3 regions of the Marivirga salinarum genome follow, and region 3 is predicted to be linked to each of the others. Evidence: riboswitches for the same ligand, from Rfam matches in the RefSeq annotation. Region 3 holds a riboswitch; each other region holds the start of a gene.

Region 1 (4,446 bases), 1.7 Mb from region 3:
ACGCTACTATTATAGCAATTACTTATATAAACGGACATTTCCACACCAGTCCTCGAGTTGGCTTGTAACTTCTTTCCTGCAACATCAGCAGGAGTTGTATACTTATACCAATAGTCTTGCATCTCAGTAGCAGGAAGTGAATTTGTACCTAATGCAGCTGTATTAGCAATACTACAATCTTGACCTACTTCAGGAACTTCTACTTCTATAGTCCATTCGAAATTAGTTTCCCCACTAAGGTTTAGTCTAATAAAAAGTTCTTCATTTGCTTGATAGCCTGTAGTATAAAATCCTGAACCACCTGTAACATTACTTTCATCTGTTAAATTGTCACAAGTTCCTTTAAATATAGTTGCATCAACCATAAAAGGCCAGTCAAAATAAATACGTGTATCATCTAAATCAGGCATAGTAAAGGTATACCAGTAATACTTACCTTCTTCTGCAGGCATAGTATTCGTCCCTTCATTAGCTTCAACTGCTAAATCACATATATCTCCTGTTTGAAATTCAGAAACATCTAAAGTCCAATCAAAAGGTTCTGCATTACCTGCATTTATTCTAATTTTTATAATTTGGCTAGGTTCTGCATCATAATAAATAACCTTTCCATAGGATGAGGTTAAGTATTCAGTATATCCATCACAACCAGAATATAATCCTACAACATTGGAATTAGGTAAATCGATTGTCAATTTACCACCACTTTCAGGCATAGTAAATTCATACCAGTAGTAATTATCATCTGGTGCAGCTGCTTGGGTATTCGTTCCTACTGTAGCGGTAACTGCAGTTGAACATTCACTTTGACTATAGCTTAAAAAGCTATAAGAAATTAAAATTAATAATAGATAGAGTTTTCTCATTTATAAAAATTTTTAGTTGATTAAATCGCAAAACTAGATCGCTTAACAGTCTAATCAAAAGTAATTCGAATGTAATTACGGAAGTAATTAAATGTTGAAACATACATTTTATAAGTAATTAAAAACTAGTAAAGGTTTAAAACCAAAAACCTACTAAATTTCTAATTTTAATCCATTTTTTCACTTAAACAATGGTAAGAAGCGATGATTTGACTATACATTTTGCTCTTTAAAATTTATAAGAATTTTTAGTCTTTATTTTTAATCAAGATGGTTATCATTTTGCCTTCAAGGCAGATGAATTATTTAAAACCGAAAAATAAATTTTTGAACTTTAATTTTAACGTTTCGGTTTTTATGCTTTACTTTGAAACACTTATCCAGAAAGACTGAGGGAATGGGCCCTTTGAAGTCTTAGCAACCCTTCCAATGCAATTGCAAAAGGAAACGGTGCTAACTCCCATCTTGACAACTTTTAATGGTCAGGAAAAGATAAGAAGCAGCCTTTCTCATGGCACTTTCTGGATGCAAAATCATAAATATTCAGAATGAGCCGATTTTCTAAATCAATTCTTCAAGATAAAATTTTAGTACTCGATGGTGCAATGGGCACTATGATTCAAAACTATAAACTCTCGGAAACTGACTACCGTGGAGAACGTTTTGCCGATTATCCTTCCGATTTAAAAGGTAATAATGACTTATTATCCTTAACCCAACCTCAAATTATAAAAGATATCCATAGGGCATATCTCGATGCTGGAGCGGATATCATTGAAACCAATACCTTCAGTGGCACTACCATTGCCATGGCGGATTATGATATGCAAGATTTGGTTTGGGAACTCAATGAACAATCTGCCAGAATTGCGCGTGAGGTAACAGAGGAATATTCGGATAAGCCTAGATTTGTTGCAGGTTCTATAGGCCCTACCAATAGAACTGCTTCCCTGTCTCCTGATGTAAACAGACCAGGATTTAGAGCTACTTCCTTTGATGAATTAAAAATAGCTTATAAAGAACAAGCAGAGGCTTTAGCTGCTGGTGGAGTAGATATATTTCTAGTTGAAACTGTTTTTGATACACTGAACTGCAAAGCCGCTTTAATGGCTATACAGGAATTGAAAGAAGAAAAAGGAATCAATATTCCGGTGATGGTTTCTGGTACTATTACAGATGCCAGCGGCAGAACACTATCCGGTCAAACCGTTGAAGCATTTTGGAATAGTATCCGTCATTTTCCTTTGCTAAGTGTGGGATTCAATTGTGCTTTAGGGGCTGACCAGCTCAAAACCTATTTACAGCAATTAGCTAGGATTTCAGATGTAGCCATTTCCTGCCACCCGAATGCGGGATTGCCCAATGAATTTGGGGAATATGATGAAAGCCCTTCAGAAATGAGCGGCATTATCAAAAGCTATTTTGATGAAGGATTGGTCAATATCATTGGAGGTTGTTGCGGTACTCAACCCGAACACATCAAAGCCATTGCAGATTACGCTGCAAAATCTAAACCACATCAAATATCCTCTCAAAAGAAAATTATGCGATTGAGCGGTTTAGAACCTTTATCGGTTACTCCTGAAATCAATTTTGTAAATATTGGGGAAAGAACCAATGTATCCGGCTCAAAGAAATTTGCTCGCTTAATAAGAGAAGAGAAATTTGAAGAGGCAGTTGATATTGCCATTGACCAAGTTGAAGGCGGTGCTCAAATTATCGATATCAATATGGATGATGGTATGTTGGATGCTGTAAACGTACTGCCTAATTTCGTCAATCTAATTTCCTCAGAGCCTGATATTGCGCGACTTCCTTTTATGATTGATTCGTCCAAATGGGAGGTAATTGAAGCTGGATTAAAATGCTTGCAAGGCAAAGGTATTGTCAATTCTATCAGCTTAAAAGAAGGAGAAGAAGCGTTCCTTGCATCCGCTAAGAAAATAAAAAGCTATGGAGCAGCCGTAGTGGTGATGGCTTTTGACGAAAAAGGTCAGGCTGATACTTTTGAAAGAAAAATAGAAGTCTGTAAAAAATGTTATGATTTATTGGTCAATGAGGCAAAATTCCCAGCAGAGGATATCATATTCGATCCTAATATCTTGACCATTGGAACAGGGATGGAGGAGCATGATAATTATGCGGTGGACTATATCAATTCCATAAAATGGATAAAAGAAAATCTACCCTATGCTAAAACAAGTGGCGGAGTTAGTAACATCTCTTTTTCCTTCAGAGGAAATAATGTAGTCCGAGAAGCTATGCATTCTGCTTTCCTTTATCATGCCATCAAAGCCGGACTAGACATGGGAATAGTCAATCCTGGGATGTTAGAAGTCTATGATGAGATTGATAAAGAATTACTCGATTATGTAGAAGACTTGCTCTTCAACCGCAGACCGGATGCCACCGAACGATTAATGTCTTATGCTGAAAACTTAAAACCTGGAGAAAAAGCTGAAAAAGCCACGCAAGAATGGAGAAATCAACCGGTCAATAAGCGATTAGAACATGCTTTAATTAAAGGAATTACAGAACATATAGAAGAAGACACTGAAGAATCCAGGCTTCAAGCTGAACGTCCGCTGGATGTCATTGAAGGTCCATTGATGGATGGAATGAATATAGTAGGAGATTTATTCGGTGCTGGTAAAATGTTTTTGCCACAGGTGGTAAAAAGTGCTAGGGTGATGAAAAAGGCGGTGGCTATCCTCCTCCCCTATATTGAAGCAGAGAAAAAAGCCCAAGCCCCGAAAGCCCCCTACCCCCCAAAGGGGGAACAAGCCCAGCACTGGCAGACTGCAGACCCGATTCTATATGGTTTGATGAAGGATTTTGCTAAAGAAATGAGGCATGATCATCCTACTCAAGCTGAAGAAATCCTGTGGGATGCATTAAAAGGAAAACAACTTGAAGGATATAAATTTAGAAGACAACATATCGTTGGTGGCTATATCGCTGATTTCATTTGCTTAAAAGAAAATCTAATAATTGAAGTAGATGGACTTATCCATCAATTACCTGAAAACAAAGCCAATGATGAAGAAAGAACAAAATGGTTAGAAGAACAAGGATTCAAAGTAATTCGCTTCACCAACGCTGAAGTAATATCTCAGTTAGATGTTGTCCTAGAGAAAATTTTAAAAGCACTGACCAAAGCTCCCCCTTTGGGGGCGGGGGGGGCTGGCAATGGAAAAATTCTAATGGCTACTGTAAAAGGCGATGTTCACGACATCGGAAAAAATATAGTGAGCGTGGTTTTAGCCTGCAACAATTATGAAATAATCGACTTAGGCGTGATGGTTCCTTTGCAGAAAATACTGGAAGAAGCCGAAAAGCACCAAGTAGATATCATTGGTCTGAGTGGATTGATTACGCCTTCTCTGGATGAAATGATTTATGTAGTAGAGGAAATGGAAAAAAGAGGCTTAAAAACTCCTGTTATGATTGGTGGAGCTACTACTTCTCGAATTCATACAGCAGTAAAAATTAAGCCAAATTATACTGGGCCTGTCATTCATGTGAATGATGCTTCTCGATCTGTAACAGTTGCTGGTAAACTATTGGGGAAGGATAAAGA
Region 2 (4,446 bases), 530 kb from region 3:
GTTTTACATAATGAAATTGAATATTCTGTCTTGTGGTCAAATGTATATTCCCTGTTGCATATTGATCTGACAAATCAGCTACTACTCGCAATTGATTAGTAGTAATTCTCCCAGCAGGAATTTTTAATCGGAACATCTGCACGCCCTGCTGTCTTTGTCCGTAAACCCCACGGGTTAATCGGTAGGCTTTGAATTTCTCTTCATCAATCTGACCAGATCGGAAGAGTTCAATTTTATTTTTAAGCTCAGCTATGTCTTTTTTAGCTGGCTTCGGCAATGTTAAGTTTTCATTTAATAGTGTCATAATTTTGATTTTTTGAGTAAAAAAAATGCCTCTTGCGGAAGGTTGGATTCTGCAAGAGGCACTATAATTTGGGTATAGCGATATCATGCAGCATCCGGAGGAGCCTTGCAACACATCATAAAACAGATCTTATTTTCTAATCTTAATTCCATTATTTAGAACCTTTTAGTGCTTGTTCTATATCTTCAATTATATCATTCACATTTTCCAACCCGACCGATAATCGGATTAGTCCATCGGCAATTCCCACTCTATGTCGTTCCTCCTTACTCAACTTACTGTGAGTGGTCGTAGCAGGATGCGTCACAATAGAGCGCGTATCACCAAGATTGGACGTAACCGAAAGCATTTGTAGATTATTTATAAATTTACTGCATCTTTCGCCTCCTCCTTTCACAATAAAAGTGAGAATACCACCTCCTTTTAGCATCTGTTTTTTGGCTAAATCAAACTGAGGGTGCGATTTCAAGAAGGGGTATTTCACGCTTTCTAATTCGGTATGTCCCTCTAAATATTCAGCTATTTTCAATGCACTTTCGCAATGTCTGTCCATACGTACCGCCAAAGTTTCCAAGCTTTTGGAGAGCACCCATGCATTAAAAGGCGAAATAGCTGGCCCAGTGTGGCGACTGAAAAAGCGCACATCTTTAATCAATTCTTTGGAGCCCATTATCAAACCGCCTAAAACTCTACCTTGTCCGTCAATAAATTTGGTGGCACTATGGGAAACAACATGAGCACCCCATTTGGCAGGTTGCTGCAAGTAGGGAGTGGCAAAACAATTATCCACCACCAAAATCAAATTGTGCGCTTCCGCCAATTTCCCCAACCACTCCAAATCAATGATTTCCAAACCAGGATTGGAGGGCGTTTCCACAAAAATCATTTTAGTTTCCGGTTTTATCAGGCTTTCCCATTCATGTGTTCTGCTGATGTCCGCATAAGTGTGAGAAATGCCCCACTTCGGAAAAATCTGCGTCAATAATTGGTGGGTAGAGCCGAATAATGACCTTGCTGCCAAAATATGATCGCCTTGCTGGAGCAATGCCGCCATACTTCCAAACATGGCCGCCATGCCAGTTGCGGTAGCAAAACCATCTTCCAAGCCCTCTAATCGAGCCATTTTATCAATTAGTTCGGAACTATTCGGGTTTGAAAAGCGCGAATAAATATTACCTTCTTCTTCATCATTGAATAATGCTTTTGCTTGTTCGGCATTATCAAAAGTAAAGGATGAGGTAAGGTAAAGTGGCACAGCATGTTCTCTGTTGCCACTTTGGGCAGCTTGGGTACGGATAGCCTGAGTTTCGAAATGTTGAGACATAATTATATTGGTTATAGTTTTCCCACTGGAGGAAATTAAGTTTGACAAAAATTGAGTTGGATAAGCTTCTAAAATGCGTTTGGGAATTGCTTAGGATTCTATCCTTTACAAATTCTACCCACTCCCCAAAAGCTTAAATTGGAAATCAACAACAGCAGTTGCTACAACAGCAAATGTTAATTTGATTAGTAGATTTAGAAATAGACATGAATTCCAATGATTGATCGTATAAATCAATTTGGAGATTGTGCGAAATGTAAACTTTCTGTTTGTTCATTGTTTTACCGTTTTATATTTCCCTTCGTTGGGCAGGAATTGGCACCTTTCCAAATTGCTTGGGGGTTGCCAGAGGGTCAACGAGCCTGTTCTCTCACCTCATCTATATAAATCGGTCGAAACCGATATGATGCCTCAAATATAGAGACAGCTTTTCTATAATTCCAAATTTGAGTGGGGATTATTTTTGAATTTGCTTGAAATGTTGCTATATATTATCTTGGCACAACGAACTGGGAAGGTTTTGCTAGTCAGGGCAATACTGCAGATTACCACGATTGAGAATTCTTATTTTTTTATACTTTTACAGTTCAAAGATTCGATCTATGGCATTGAATCCAATTTGAAAAGTAGTTTATGAGACATAAATTTTTAAGCATTATACTACTGTTGATAGCCAACTTATCATTTGGTCAAGCATTACCTGAGAAAATTAGCGAAACTGATTTCACTATAGGTAAAATAGTTAATATCAAGTCAAAAATATTGAGTGAAACCAGAACCCTAAATATTTACTTACCTTCAAATTATCAAGCTGACAGTTCAAAAACATATCCCGTGATTTACTTGCTGGATGGCTCAATAGATGAAGACTTTATTCATATTTCTGGAATAGTTCAGTTTGTCTCTTTTCCCTGGATTAATATGATTCCAGAATCCATAGTGGTCGGAATTGCAAATGTTGATAGAAAAAGAGATTTTACATATCCTTCTGAAAGAGAACTTGACCAAGAAGAATTTCCTACCTCTGGAAAATCAGGAAAATTCATAGGCTTTTTGGAAAACGAATTACAATCTTTTATTGATTCATCGTATCGAACAAGCTCCAATAAAACAATAATTGGACAATCCTTAGGTGGATTATTGGCAACTGAAATATTATTCAAAAAACCAGAACTTTTCGACAATTACATTATTGTCAGTCCAAGTTTATGGTGGGATAATGAGAATCTATTGGAAAGTAATCCAAGATCCTATGATTCCAACAAATCAATATATGTAGCAGTAGGAAAAGAAGGTAAAGTAATGGAACGTACTGCTAAGGAACTATTTGAAAAATTAAACAAAAACAAAAATCAAAATACAAAGCTGTTTTACGATTTTTTAGAAGATAAAACTCATGGTGATGCTTTACACATTGCAGCGTACAATGCATTTGAAAAAATATTTGATTCAAAAAATGAGTAATAACAGCCTAAAATCTCGCAAAATACCATTTAAGCAACAGAATTCACGATTCAACTCTATCAAAAGAGAACTCAAAACTAGAATATAAACATGAAATTTATTTAAATAGAGTTAAGGTAGATGTTTGCTAGTAAATTGAATTTTAAATCTTATTATTTGCATTCTTTACTGACTTTAGCTCGAGCTGGGGCTAGCGGTGAAATGTTAGTTTTTATTTTGTGCTTTTTTATTAATCCAATTTCCAACAAATATCAAAGTTCCACCAGTTAAGTAGGCAGCATTGAAGTTTTCATTATAAAGTAATATACCTAACAATATCAAGATAGGAAGTCTAAAATAATCAATTGATATAATAGAACTAATATCATCATCCATCATAGCTTTAGCCAATGTAAAATGAGCAGTAATGGCTGATATTCCCACAATAAGTAAAAATGAAAAGTCTCTTATATTAGGCAAACTAATCTCTGTTATGGTAAGTCCAAATGAAATAGGAATTTGAATTAAGCACATAATGAAAACTATGTCTAAAGGCTTATATTTTTTGGTCAATTTTTTAGTTGAAGCATGAGCAATTGCATAGCTAATAGCAGATAATAATACAATAATTGAGTTAGTATTTATTATTCCAAAACCAGGTCTAATTATTATTAGGACACCGATAAAGCCTAAAATGATACTCATTACTTTAGATTTTGTCATTTCTTCTTTTAAAAAGACAGAAGCAATTATCAATATCCATATTGGTACTGAAAATTCAATAGCGGTTACTTCAGCCAATGACAAATAAATAATCCCTACTATATAGCCGTATTGACCTATTAGGTGAAATATATTTCTAAATAAATGTCCCTTTATAATGGAGAATGTTGGTCTTGATAATTTATTTTTAAAAAATATAAAGATGGTGAGTAATCCAATTAACGATCTAAAAAATATAATCTGAAATGAATTGACATTATCGCTTATTTCTTTAATTCCAATTGTCATAACACAAAAAGATAATACAGAAATCAACATCCATTTTTTAGAGTTCATTTTCGTAATTGCATATAAAAATGGGATTAGAATATTTTGATAAGTTCTTTTTCAAATTCAATCAAACAGCCGCAGCCGCCTGCAACAACAATCCGCAAATGTAGGCTGCATAAGTACCTAAGGCATATCCTAAAACCGCCAAAAGTACTCCAACCGGAGCTAAGCTTGGATGAAAAGCACCTGCTACTATAGGGGCTGAAGCAGCACCGCCAACATTCGCCTGACTTCCTACTGCTACGAAAAAATAAGGAGCTTTAATGATTTTAGCTACTCCCAATAAAACGATTACATGAACTGCCATCCAAATCAATCCTAC
Region 3 (4,446 bases):
TCCTTGATATTTTAGATAAGAAGCAACTTTCCAATCTCCATGCTCACTTTTCCCAAATTGGTTATTCTCAAAATCTTCATAGCTCCTATAACTAAGCATAGCTATACTTCTGGCTAAAGACAATGCTTTTTGTTTTTCCTCCTTATTACCATTTTCACCTAATTCAATGGCTTGCCTTTGTAATTCATTAAAAGCAATTCCCCAAGAAGAATGCTTAGCATTGGAAGCGACTAAAATCTGATTTAATATCACTTCAGGTTCTATAATTGACCATTCCAAAGCTTGTTGTCCACCCAATGATCCTCCAATTAGGTAATCAATTTTAGAAACATTAAGTGCTTTTCGCAGATCAATAAAAGCTTTGACAACATCTCGGTTATTTAATTCCGGAAACTTCTCTCTATAAATTGCGCCATTTTCAGGATAAATTGAATCAGGTCCAGTACTTCCATAGCATGATCCAAGCATATTAGCACAAATCACTGTATGCTTTTCCAAATCAATAAATCCACCATTTTCAAAAAAAAGGGAAGCCCACCAGTCCTTAACGGTGGCACTTCCTGTAAAAGCATGGCATACCCAAACTACCTCCTTATTTTCTGAAATCTCCCCTAAAACTTCATAGTAAAGAGAGGCCGCTTGCAAAGTTTGCCCGTTTTCTAGTTGAAAATGATAAGGTAATTTATGCTGTGGCATAGGATTCTTCTTTGACTTTTTGAAATGATTGCGTAAAATCACCAATGATATCATCAATATGCTCTATACCTACAGAAACTCTCAATAAATTCGGAGTGATACCTGCAGATAATTGCTCTTGATCTGATAATTGTTGGTGAGTTGTAGCCGAAGGTTGAATAATCAGTGTTTTTGCATCCCCCACATTTGCTAAATGACTTACCAGTTTCAAATTATCCACAAAGGCTTTGGTTTCTTCTTTATCTCCTTTGAGCGTAAAAGATAAAACACCGCCATAACCATTATGAAGATATTTTTTTGCCAGTTGATAATATTTACTACTTTCTAATCCTGGATAATTTACTTTCTCAACCAAAGGATGTTTCTCTAACCAAAAAGCTAATTTCAAGGCATTATCCACCGTTCTTTGTACTCTCAAAGAAAGCGTTTCTAATCCTTGTAGCAAAAGAAAACTATTGAATGGACTTAAGGCGGGACCGAAATCTCTCAAGCCTTCTACTCTTGCTCTAATAGCATAAGCAATATTGGGTAGCCCTAATGGGTTCCCCTCTCCGAAAGTTTCCCAAAAATTCAATCCATGATAACCTTCTGAAGGCTCAGAAAATTGAGGAAACTTACCATTACCCCAATTGTAATTCCCAGCATCAGTAATTACTCCGCCAACGGATGTTCCATGTCCTCCAATCCATTTTGTGGCTGACTCTACTACAATGTTAGCTCCGTGCTCAATAGGTCTAAACAAGTAACCGCCTGCTCCAAATGTATTATCCACGATTAAAGGCAAATCATACTTTCGTGCTAAAGCAGAAATTACTTCAAAATCAGGAATATTGAAAGTAGGGTTGCCGATAGTTTCCAAATAAATAGCTTTTGTATTTTCATCAATCAAGCTTTCATAAGATTCTACTTCTTCATCGGGAGCAAATCTTGCCTCAATTCCTAATCGCTTAAAAGAAACTTTAAACTGGTTATAAGTACCGCCATAAAGATATTTTGAGGAAATAAAGTTATCTCCAGCTTCTAAAATATTATTCAAGGCAATGAATTGTGCCGCTTGACCAGAAGCAACAGAAACTGCGGCTACGCCACCTTCAAGTGCTGCAATTCTTTTTTCGAATACATCATTAGTCGGATTCATTATTCTTGAATAGATATTACCGAATTCTTTCAAGCCAAATAGGTTTGCTCCATGTTCTGAGTTATTGAATGCGTAACTAGTGGTTTGATAAATTGGAACTGCTCTTGAATTGGTAGTTGGGTCAATTTCCTGACCAGCATGTAATTGTAAGGTTTCGAATTTTTGTGTAGTTGACATAATTTTAAAATTTAAGATGAATATATTTTTTGAATGAATATTTAAATATTTGTGAGCCGTTCAGGGTATCTGATTGAATCACTAAATTTTATTAAACAATTGATTTTTAGCGGATTAAAAGAATTTCGAAATGAATCTTAAAACTGAAAAGGGTGTGATTTCCCCTTTAGATTATCGAAATGAATCCAAATAGAATTGAGTTGTTGATTAGCAACAACAGCACATACACATTCGCATGTATGCAATAGGATTAATGGGATTAAGCTTAGTTGCTTTATTTATTGAAAATGAATTCTTTGCCGAAGTGGCTTGTTTGATGTGATCGCTGAAAGCGAAGAATTGTAAGTTGTTCATAATTGTTAATTTATATTTCCCAATATCGGGCAGGATTTGGCACCTTGATTCAGGTTGCCAGAGGGTCAACGAGCCTGTCTCTCACCTCTTCGTTATAAATTGATTACCGAAATAACACTTCAAATGTAGGAAAAGCTTTTTGAAATAAACAAATCCTAACGCTAATAAAAATTAAAAATATTGAAATTAATTTTTAAACAAAATATAATATCGAAAAAGCAGTTGATTTTCTATTTTTATATGGATTGATTATCCTGCTTTTTGTTATGTTTTAATAATCCATTTACTATTAGCCATTGGGCAATTATGTATGTTCCCATTACAGCAACGCCTGCAAAAGGAATAGTATGTGAAAATCTGTTGATGGCTAAAATTGAATCAGAAATGATAAATAGCGCAGCTCCTAAAACTACTAATTGAAAGCTTTCATCCGTGGTTTCGCCTTTTCTAAACCAAGCAGCCAATATCATTAGGCTTAGTATAATTCCGTACACAACCAATGGGACTTGAATTACACTATCTACATAAGGTAAAGTGAGATAAGCCATTAATAGAATAAATCCTAAAACTACAAATGGAAAAAATGACCATTTAATATTCAGTTTGTCTTTATAGGTCGCCTTTTTATAAGCTATTATAAATACTATGTGTGTAATTAAAAAAGCACTTAATCCAGCGAAAAAGAACATAAAATGTTTAAAAGTAAAGAGAAGCATAATATCACCAATCCAGCTAAAAACTAATGCTAAAGTGACAAAACTTACCCATTTTTCATTTTTACGAATATCAGATTTATCCCAGAAATAGATAAGAAGAGAAATCATCAAAAGAGGCTTTGCAATTTGATGAAGTATATCAATTTCGAATGTTAAAGCTATAATTTCAACTACAGCAATAATCCAATAAAAATATAATTTGGGATTCATTTTCTTCCTTTTATCGAAAAGTAATTAATAATAGTCGATAAAAAAAGAGAATAATACTAAAGAAATTGACTTGTAGGATTTAAAGCCGATTTAAAAAAATTACTTTTTTATAAATTTCTTTAAAGATTTCTCAGAATCAACAGTGAGCATAACATAATAATGACCAACAGGAATATTTGATAAATCTATTTTATAAAGACCTGTATCCAATTTATCATGAGTAACTTTCATCTTATTTCCTATGATACTCATTACTTCAATTTTAACATCTGAAGATAAGTCTTTATCATCTATTCTAAGGTAGATATATTCTTCTGCTGGATTCGGATAAACCTCTGCGTTATTAAGAGCTTTTATAATTTCAACATTATCCGTCTTAACAATAGGATTTTCGGTTCCTGCTTCAGAAATAAAAATATTGAAGCTGAAGAAAGTTAAGATTAATATGTTGATTAATGTTTTCATTACAATTTATTACGGCTTAATCCGTTTTATGTTCTTAGTACCTAATTAATTTTCTACTTTTTTAAAAGTATCTTTCAAATTCGAAATCATAGTTGAAGGTGTCATATAATTTTCACCGTACTCCTTCAAACTTATATCTCCCGAAAATCCATGCAAATATACTGCCAATTTTGCTGTTTCAAAAGGATTTTGCACTCTTGGTGCTATTCCCGCTAAAATTCCACACAATAAATCTCCACTCCCACCTTTTGCCATACCTTGATTTCCAGTTGTATTGAAACTCACCTGTCCTTTTTCATTACAAACTGCAGTAAATTTCCCTTTCAAAACTACTACAACCTTATGATGCTTACAGAAGGACTTTAGTTGCATCAGAGCCTCAAAATTATTAGAATAATTTCCTACTAGCCTTTTAAACTCTCCATGATGTGGAGTTAAAATGGTGCCTTCAGGCAACAATTCTAGCATTTCTCTATTTTTAGCTAGAATTGTAATGGCATCAGCATCTAAAATAAGTTGCCCTTTAAAAGTTTTTAGAATTTCTTCTAGAAGCTTAATGGTTTTATTTGCAAAACCTATTGCAGGTCCAAAAACGAGAACATCCTGCTTATTATAACCCAAGAAACTTCCTAATACATAGTCATTTTCATCTTCTAGAATTAAAGCCTCTGGTATTTGGTTTTGAATGAT

What was found. Region 3 has a riboswitch for S-adenosylmethionine ahead of QYS49_RS16755 (O-acetylhomoserine aminocarboxypropyltransferase/cysteine synthase family protein). Riboswitches for the same ligand answer to the same signal wherever they lie in the genome.
Region 1: another riboswitch for S-adenosylmethionine. It lies ahead of metH (methionine synthase); the one in region 3 lies ahead of QYS49_RS16755 (O-acetylhomoserine aminocarboxypropyltransferase/cysteine synthase family protein).
Region 2: another riboswitch for S-adenosylmethionine. It lies ahead of QYS49_RS00205 (trans-sulfuration enzyme family protein); the one in region 3 lies ahead of QYS49_RS16755 (O-acetylhomoserine aminocarboxypropyltransferase/cysteine synthase family protein).

What each region holds. Positions count from the first base shown of each region.
Region 1 covers NZ_CP129971.1:2,303,033-2,307,478, reverse strand. Annotated here, with positions in the region: gene QYS49_RS09760 (T9SS type A sorting domain-containing protein) at 1-866, opposite strand, end outside; SAM riboswitch class I at 1,240-1,365, shown strand; gene metH (methionine synthase) at 1,415-4,446, shown strand, end outside.
Region 2 covers NZ_CP129971.1:38,407-42,852, forward strand. Annotated here, with positions in the region: gene QYS49_RS00200 (ferredoxin-like domain-containing protein) at 1-304, opposite strand, end outside; gene QYS49_RS00205 (trans-sulfuration enzyme family protein) at 456-1,628, opposite strand; SAM riboswitch class I at 1,915-2,018, opposite strand; gene QYS49_RS00210 (alpha/beta hydrolase) at 2,262-3,092, shown strand; gene QYS49_RS00215 (DMT family transporter) at 3,297-4,130, opposite strand; gene QYS49_RS00220 (DUF819 family protein) at 4,192-4,446, opposite strand, start outside.
Region 3 covers NZ_CP129971.1:3,998,649-4,003,094, forward strand. Annotated here, with positions in the region: gene QYS49_RS16750 (homoserine O-acetyltransferase family protein) at 1-696, opposite strand, end outside; gene QYS49_RS16755 (O-acetylhomoserine aminocarboxypropyltransferase/cysteine synthase family protein) at 683-2,011, opposite strand; SAM riboswitch class I at 2,373-2,466, opposite strand; gene QYS49_RS16760 (lysoplasmalogenase) at 2,602-3,291, opposite strand; gene QYS49_RS16765 (T9SS type A sorting domain-containing protein) at 3,391-3,756, opposite strand; gene QYS49_RS16770 (NAD(P)H-hydrate dehydratase) at 3,802-4,446, opposite strand, start outside.